Regions from separate parts of the Streptomyces sp. NPDC018000 genome, predicted to be linked through region 1. Evidence: riboswitches for the same ligand, from Rfam matches in the RefSeq annotation. Region 1 holds a riboswitch; the other holds the start of a gene.
The links. A riboswitch is a leader RNA that binds a small molecule or an ion and turns the genes downstream of it on or off. The one in region 1 is predicted to bind cyclic di-AMP.

Region 1 (3,692 bases):
GGGCACTTCCAGAACGCGCGAGGCCCTCATGGTCAGCGTCATGCGTTCCTCGACGTCAGCCCGCCCGTGGTGGACGGCGTCGAGCGCCCGGACGACGTCCTCGGCCGGCACCTCGGTCAGGAAGCCGACCCGGCCCAGGTCGATCCCGAGGACGGCGGCGTGATTCTTGGCCGCGATCCTGGCGCCGCGCAGAAATGTGCCGTCTCCTCCGAGTGTCACGATGAGATCGGGGTTGCCCGCGACATGGGCCTCCTCCCGTCCGCCGCGCCGGCGCGCGTCGTTGCGCCACACGTCGATGTCCGTGCACGGAACGACTTCGCCCGCACACCAGTCGCGTACGACGCGCGCCGCGGCAACGGCCTCGGGACGGCCTTGGTGGACAACGACTCCCACCCGCTCGACACTCATCTCGCTCCGACTCCCGTGTTTCGACGATGTGACGATGCCCTGATCCCACCTTGATGGTCCGCGGGTGTGCGGCTTCGTCGCCGGGCCGACAGACCCTCCTCGGTCAGGCGATCGGGCCTCTGAGGAGCGCAGTGTGGTCCGCCCGCCGCGCGGCAGACCGGTAGGAGTGCCCCCATGCACGAGATGGCGGCGGGTCGCGCATCCACGGTCTTGGTGCCAGCCTGGAGACATGGCTTGGGCGTCGTGGACGACTCGCGGTGTGTTCTCCGGGCGCGGTGGCGTGCTCACGGACGAGGTCGGCGTCCTGACCGGAGACCTGACCGTTCACACGACCTGGGCCGATGAAACGGCCCAGGTCACTGTGCAGTACACGGGTGCGATCGACTGGTTCACCATGTCGGGCAGTCCCGTGCCGTGCTGCTCCGAGGATGACAGCCGGCGCCTTCACGAGGCGGTGGTGAAGTCCGTCCGGGAGGGAGGAGCGGCCACGGTTCCGAGGCCTCCGCCGCAGAAGCCGGAGCGGCCGGCCGAGAACGCCCAGGAGTGAGCGTTACGTCGCAGGCCACGGGGTCATGACGCCGGTCGTCCCCGTGCGGGCCTTCTCCGGTCTCCACGCCGGGTGAGCAGCCGAAAGGCGGTCCCTGACCGGCGGGTGTGGTCCTTTCCGAGGGGCTTGTCCGGCCCCTCGCCACCCGTCGGCCCTGAACCGCCGTCGGCGCTGCTGCGACTCAGTAGGCCCCGAACACGTTGTCGATGGAGCCGTACTTGTCGGCGGCGTAGTTGCACGCAGCGGTGATGTTGGCGACCGGGTCGTAGCTGTCCGTCGACGTACCGGGCACATGGTAGGCACGGAACGTCGGGTCGATGATCTGGAGGAGGCCCTTGGAGGGCGTTCCGGCGGCGGCGTTCGAGTCCCAGTTGTTGATGGCCAGGGGGTTGCCAGAGGATTCGCGCAGGATGTTGCGGTGGATTCCCTCATAGCTGCCGGGGATGCCGTGCTGGGCCATGACAGCCAGCGACTCCTTGATCCAGCCGTCCAGATCGTTCGTGTACGTCGCGGGCGGCGCGGCCGGTGCGGCGGTGGCAGTTGCGGAAGTCTCGGAATCGGCCTGGGCGCCGATTGTCAGCTTCATGCCCGGGAGAAGCAGTGCGGGGTTTTCACCGACGATCTCTCGATTGTCCTCGTACAGCTTCTGCCAGCCGCCGCTGAGGGAATTCCCCTGCGCGATCTTGGAAAGGGTGTCGCCCGCGATCACGGAATAGATGACGGGCGCGTCCTTCTGTGCGGACTCTTCCCCGACGGCGGCGACGGTCGACGCGGCCTTTTCGGCGGTGACGGACTGCGCCGGCGCGGCCGAGGCGAAGCCGGCACCGATCAGCGGAAGCACGAGAGCGGCTCCGCCCGTGGTCGCGGCTACGAGACCGCGGGTCAGCGAAGTGGACTTACGACGACGGTAGTTACCGATTGCGGACATGGCGAATTCCTCTCCGTCGCCTACGAGGTGAGCTGTCGGGTTCGGACTGGAGATGTCCGGCCGCACGCAATGCGGCTTCACCCCGAGCCGTTCCGGATACCGGACCGGCAACTTACCTGGGTCCCCCGCTCCTGCCGGACGTGAGTGGTCGGATTGCCGGACGGCGGCAGGATTCGGCGTTCCGTCCGGATTGACGGTGACCGTAGGCGAGAAACACCGAAAGGAACAAGCCCCCATTTTGGATCACATTTCATTTGCAAGATCGAATCGCGGAATCGGCAGTAATCCACCTCACACCGCGAAGTCAAAATTCCTTGCACAGAAGGGAACCGCGCTGAACGCTGCGGCATCTTGAGCTGCGAACGTGACTCACACCACGAGATTTCCAAAAAGGGGCAATTCGGTCAACAAGCAAAGGTTGCAATTCTCTTCAAATGTCTTTTTATTAACCAAGAGGCTATTTCTAAGCAAATCGCCCATACTTGGACATTTGCATGGCGATCCGGGTGCCTCGTGTGAAGCCGGCCCAGCGCCATGAGCAGCAGCAGCCGGTCGCCCCCGAGCCTTCACAGCCCGCATCGTCCGGACACCTTGCTCGGCTACCGTGCCCCCGAAACTCTGTACACGTACGGACTGCGGGGACCTGCCGGTGCGGGGCGCCCAGCTGGGAGAGAGCGATGAACACGTCGACGGCGTCGGCGGGAGCGGGCGAGTTGAAGCGCCGTCTGAGCGTGTTCGACGCCGTGGTCATCGGCCTGGGTTCAATGCTGGGTGCCGGCATCTTCGTCGCACCGGCGCCTGCCGCCGCGGCCGCCGGGTCGGGGCTGCTGCTCGGCCTGGGGCTGGCTGCGGTGGTCGCGTACTGCAACGCGACGTCCTCAGCCCGGCTGGCAGGTCGCTACCCGCAGTCGGGTGGCACCTATGTGTACGGCCGTGAACGCCTGGGCGACTTCTGGGGCTATCTCGCAGGCTGGGGATTCGTCGTCGGCAAGACTGCTTCCTGCGCGGCCATGGCGTTGACCGTGGGCTCCTATGTGTGGCCCGGCCAGACGCACACGGTGGCTGTCGCGGCGGTGGTGGCGCTGACCGCGCTCAACTACACCGGTCTGCACAAGTCCGCCTGGCTGACCCGAGTGATCGTCGCATTCGTCCTGGCGGTCCTCGCAGCCGTGATCACCGCCTGTCTCACCGGCGGCACTGCCGATGCAGGGCGTCTGACCATCGGCGCGGACGCCACTGCCGGCGGAGTGCTGCAGGCGGCCGGTCTGCTGTTCTTCGCGTTCGCCGGGTACGCGCGGATCGCCACCCTCGGCGAAGAGGTACGCGACCCGCAGCGCACCATCCCCCGAGCGATCGCGCTCGCGCTGGGCATCACGCTGCTCGTCTACGCGGCCGTCGCCGTCACGGTGCTGGCCGTCCTGGGCCCCGACCGCCTCGCCCATGCCACGGCCCCGCTGGCCGAGGCCGCACGCGCGGCGGGCGTCCCCGGCCTCGCGCCGGTGGTGCAGGGAGGTGCGGCCGTCGCCGCGCTCGGCTCCCTGCTCGCGCTCATCCTCGGTGTCTCACGCACCACCCTGGCCATGGCCCGCGACCGCCACCTGCCGCATGTCCTGGCCGCGGTGCACCCGCGCTTCGAGGTTCCTCACCGTGCGGAGGTCGCCGTCGGCGCAGTGGTCGCGGTCCTTGCCGCCACGACCGACGTCCGAGGGGCGATCGGGTTCTCCTCCTTCGGTGTCCTCGCCTACTACGCCATCGCCAACGCCGCCGCCTGGACCCTCACCCCGGACGAAGGCCGCGCGCCCCGCATCG
Region 2 (3,692 bases), on a different contig from region 1:
CACATGGGCGGTGTAAGTGGCGATCTTGCCGCGCAGATGGCGCAGCACGGGAACGCCTCGGGTGTCGAAGCCGGTGGTGACCAGGACGGTACCGACCGATTCGGTCAGCTCGGCGACCGCGCGCTCGAAACGCTCTGCCACGTCGTCGGGGTCGGTGCCGGGCCTGATGATGTCGTTGCCGCCCGCGCAGAAGCTCACCAGGTCGGGTGCGAGCTCCTTGGCGCGCGGTACCTGCTCCTCGACGATCTGATCGAGGAGGCGTCCGCGTACGGCGAGATTGGCGTACCTGAAGTTCCTGTGAGCGGAGCCTTCGGTGCTTGCCCCCGCATCGGGGTCAGGCAGTTGGTCCGCGAGAAGTACCGCGAAACGGTCCGCCCAGCCGACGAGGGTTCCGTCCGGGCCGGGGTCGCCGACTCCCTCGGTGAAGCTGTCGCCAATCGCTGCGTACGACCCGATGACGCCAGGTCGGTTGATGACGCCATGTTGATTTTTTCTCGAATCGTCTGCCACGACGGCTTATCCTGCACGGCCGAATGTGACCTACGCGACCGTAATAAGGGGTTGACGGGTGGTGAGATAGACCACCCGGTCAGGTTTTGGCAAAGGGGAATAAGGCCGACCGTCACATAGGGGTCGCCGTTCCCATGTGCCGGTCGGCCTGAGCAGAAGGGGCAGTGCGCCGCCGCGCACCGTCCCTTCCGTGCTGCTCAGGTCATGCTGTGTCGCTCAACTGCTCAGCGGTTCGACTCAGACGTGGATGCCGTGCGAAGCCAGGTAGGCGATCGGGTCGATGTCCGAGCCGTACGCCGGGCCCGTGCGGACCTCGAAGTGCAGGTGCGGGCCGGTGGCGTTGCCGGTGGCGCCGGAGAGGCCGATCTGCTGACCGGTACTCACGGTCTGGCCCGCGGAGACGGAGATCGAGGACAGGTGGCCGTACTGCGAGTAGTGGCCGTCGGCGTGCTTGATGACGACCTGGTTGCCGTACGCACCACCCCAGCCGGCGGTGACGACGGTGCCGGAGGTGATGGCCTTCACGCTGGTGCCGGTGGAGACGGGGAAGTCGATCCCGGTGTGGCTGCCGCTGGACCAGTTGGAGCCGGAGGCGCGGTATCCAGTGGTGTGGTTGCCGGGGACCGGGTGGCTGTAGCCGGAACTGCTGCTCCGGCCGGACGGGGCGGAGGTCTTGGACTCCGTGGCTGTCGAGACGTTGGCCGGGGCGGACTTGGCCGGGGCGGACTTCTCCGCGGCCGACGAGGGCACCGAGGGGGCCTTCGACGGGAGAGTTGCGCCCGCACCGGCACCGGTGGGCGCGGAGTGGCCCGACGCGTTGCCGCCGAGCGTCAGCTTCATGCCCGGGAAGATCAGGTTGGGGTCTTCGCCGACGACCTCGCGGTTGTCCTGGTACAGCTTCTGCCAGCCACCGTCGACCTTTTGCTCGGCGGCGATCTTCGACAGGTAGTCACCGGAGACAACGGGGTACGTCGTGGCGGCTTCCTGCTTCTGCGCGACCGGCTCGGCCGGGGCGGCGTGTGTGGCGGCGGAGGCCGACTGCGGGGCGGCCGGGGCGGCCTGCTCCGCGGCGTGGGCACCGGTGGCGCCGAGCAGCGGCAGAGCGATGACAGCGCCGCCGGCGCTCACGGCGGCCACGCCACGGGCGATGGTGCTGGACTTCCTACGACGGTGCTTACCCGATATGGGCATGACGTGCTTCCTCTCCGGCGCCTGCGAGGTGAGCTGTCGGGTTCGGGCTGGAGATGCCCGGCCGCGCCGAGCGCGACTTCACCCCTAGCCGGCCGGATTTCTCCGGTCGGCGGCCTACCTGGTTCCCCCGCTCCTGCCACACGATGAGTGGGTGCGAATTCCGGACGGCGGCAGGATTAGGCGGTCCGTCCGGATTGACGGCGACCGTAAGCGAGTCGGGACGGAGAGAACAAGCCACTGGTTCCGTTCCGGAATGCACGCCGGAAATCGGCGCGGAATTCCGGTCACACTCCGTGGATTAAGGATCTTGAATTTCCGTGCCGCGCACGGAATACCCAACCGTGCCGTCAGCACTCACCGTCACGGATATGATCCCGCTCACGAGAGGGAAGCCATCTCACGCACAAACGGGATATGTTGGGGTAAATGCATCCATTACGGACATGCCATGCCCCATCATTCGCGCCGGAGTCTCGGAACCCGCGCGTCGAGACCCCTGAGCCGGTCGATCAGCGGGCACAGGGCACCCACATGCTCGATCCAGAGCTTCTGCTGATGCTCCTTGCCCGGCCGGCCCGCTTCGGTGAAGCAGCGGTTGAAGTCCCCTTTCACATAGCCGACGGGCGCACTGGAGAGCAGCGCGTTTCCCATTGCGCCCACAGATGGTTCCGCACATCGGTGCGGGCCGGATCGAGTACCAATTGATTGCGGACTCGGTCCGTGCCCGCCCTGGGAAATGCTGCATCCAGTCGGGGCGTGCGCGATAGAGATCACTGTCGGCATTGACCATTTCCGACTCGCCCCGGATACCGAATTGCATGCCGAGTCCATGCACTTCGTCGGCGAGCGGCTTCAGCCCACCGGGAAGGCGTCCGGATTCGGCGTCCGGTCACCGAGCCCGGCCCGGTCGCTGATGCGCCGTCCGAACCATGAGTCGTCCACGACGAACGGTTCTACGCCCATCGCGGCGGCTCGCTCGGCGAGGGCGCACCACTGCTCCTGCGAGAAATTCGCCGCAGGAGTAACGGAGTTCGCGGAAGTGTCGACGAGCAAAGACCAAGATGATTGCCTGAGGAATCAATGTCGTATCGTCGCGGGAGTGGCCTTGTCGGCGACTCGCGCCGGCACCAGACACTCCAGGAGTCACTGTGACGCAGCAGTTGCCGCAGATCCCGTCGACGGAACCCGAGCTCGCTGGTGTCCGCAACTTCCGCGATGTGGGCGGACTGCCCACCATGGACGGTCGGCGGGTGCGGTACGGACGACTCTTCCGCAGTGGTCACCTCGCGCACGCCACCGCCGAGGACGCCGCCTTCCTCGGCGGTCTCGGTCTGCACACGGTCTTCGACTTCCGCGATGCGGCCGACCACCGGCTCGACGGCCCGGATGTGGAGCTGCCGGGCGTACGGAATGTGAACATCCCGCTCTCCGACCCCGCCGACGGCTCCGAGTTCTGGCAGATGGTCCGCGACGGCGATCTCGACCAGCTGCGCTCGGTCCTGGCCGACGGCAAGGCAACGAACCGGATGATCACCTCGTACCGCGCGATCATCCGGGACCGTACCGCCGAGCACAGCCGGGTTCTGCACGCCCTGGCCGAGGACAGCGTTCCCGCGTTGATGCACTGCGCGGCGGGCAAGGACCGGGCCGGTCTGTCCATCGCGGTGTCACTGCTCGCGGTCGGCGTCGAGCGCGATGCCATCGAGGCCGACTACCTGAAGTCGAACGACGCCCACCGCCGTTACAAGGTGCGTCGCAGCGACACCTCGGCGGACGGCATGTCGGCCGAGGTGATGGAGCTGCTCAATCCGCTCTTCGGCGCGCACGCCGACTACCTCGCTGCGGCCTTCGCCACGATCGAGGAGACCTGGGGCAGCACGGACCGCTACCTCTCCGAGGGCCTGAAGCTCGCGCCCGAGACCCGTGAGCGGCTGCGCGACCGGCTCCTCGACGAGGCCTGAGGGCTGTCGGCGGTGGTCAGCCCTTGCCGG

Region 2: linked by a shared signal. The riboswitch ahead of ACH4EW_RS15285 (peptidoglycan DD-metalloendopeptidase family protein) and the one ahead of ACH4EW_RS26205 (transglycosylase SLT domain-containing protein) in region 1 are both predicted to bind cyclic di-AMP.

The regions. Positions count from the first base shown of each region.
Region 1 covers NZ_JBIRGM010000017.1:61,751-65,442, reverse strand. Annotated here, with positions in the region: gene ACH4EW_RS26215 (NAD(+)/NADH kinase) at 1-408, opposite strand, end outside; gene ACH4EW_RS26210 (hypothetical protein) at 638-955, shown strand; gene ACH4EW_RS26205 (transglycosylase SLT domain-containing protein) at 1,137-1,883, opposite strand; cyclic di-AMP (ydaO/yuaA leader) riboswitch at 1,888-2,072, opposite strand; gene ACH4EW_RS26200 (APC family permease) at 2,561-3,692, shown strand, end outside.
Region 2 covers NZ_JBIRGM010000005.1:199,800-203,491, forward strand. Annotated here, with positions in the region: gene ACH4EW_RS15280 (SGNH/GDSL hydrolase family protein) at 1-510, opposite strand, end outside; gene ACH4EW_RS15285 (peptidoglycan DD-metalloendopeptidase family protein) at 748-1,701, opposite strand; cyclic di-AMP (ydaO/yuaA leader) riboswitch at 1,707-1,865, opposite strand; partial or broken gene ACH4EW_RS15290 (alpha-galactosidase) at 2,197-2,712, opposite strand; gene ACH4EW_RS15295 (tyrosine-protein phosphatase) at 2,850-3,662, shown strand; gene ACH4EW_RS15300 (DUF6126 family protein) at 3,679-3,692, opposite strand, start outside.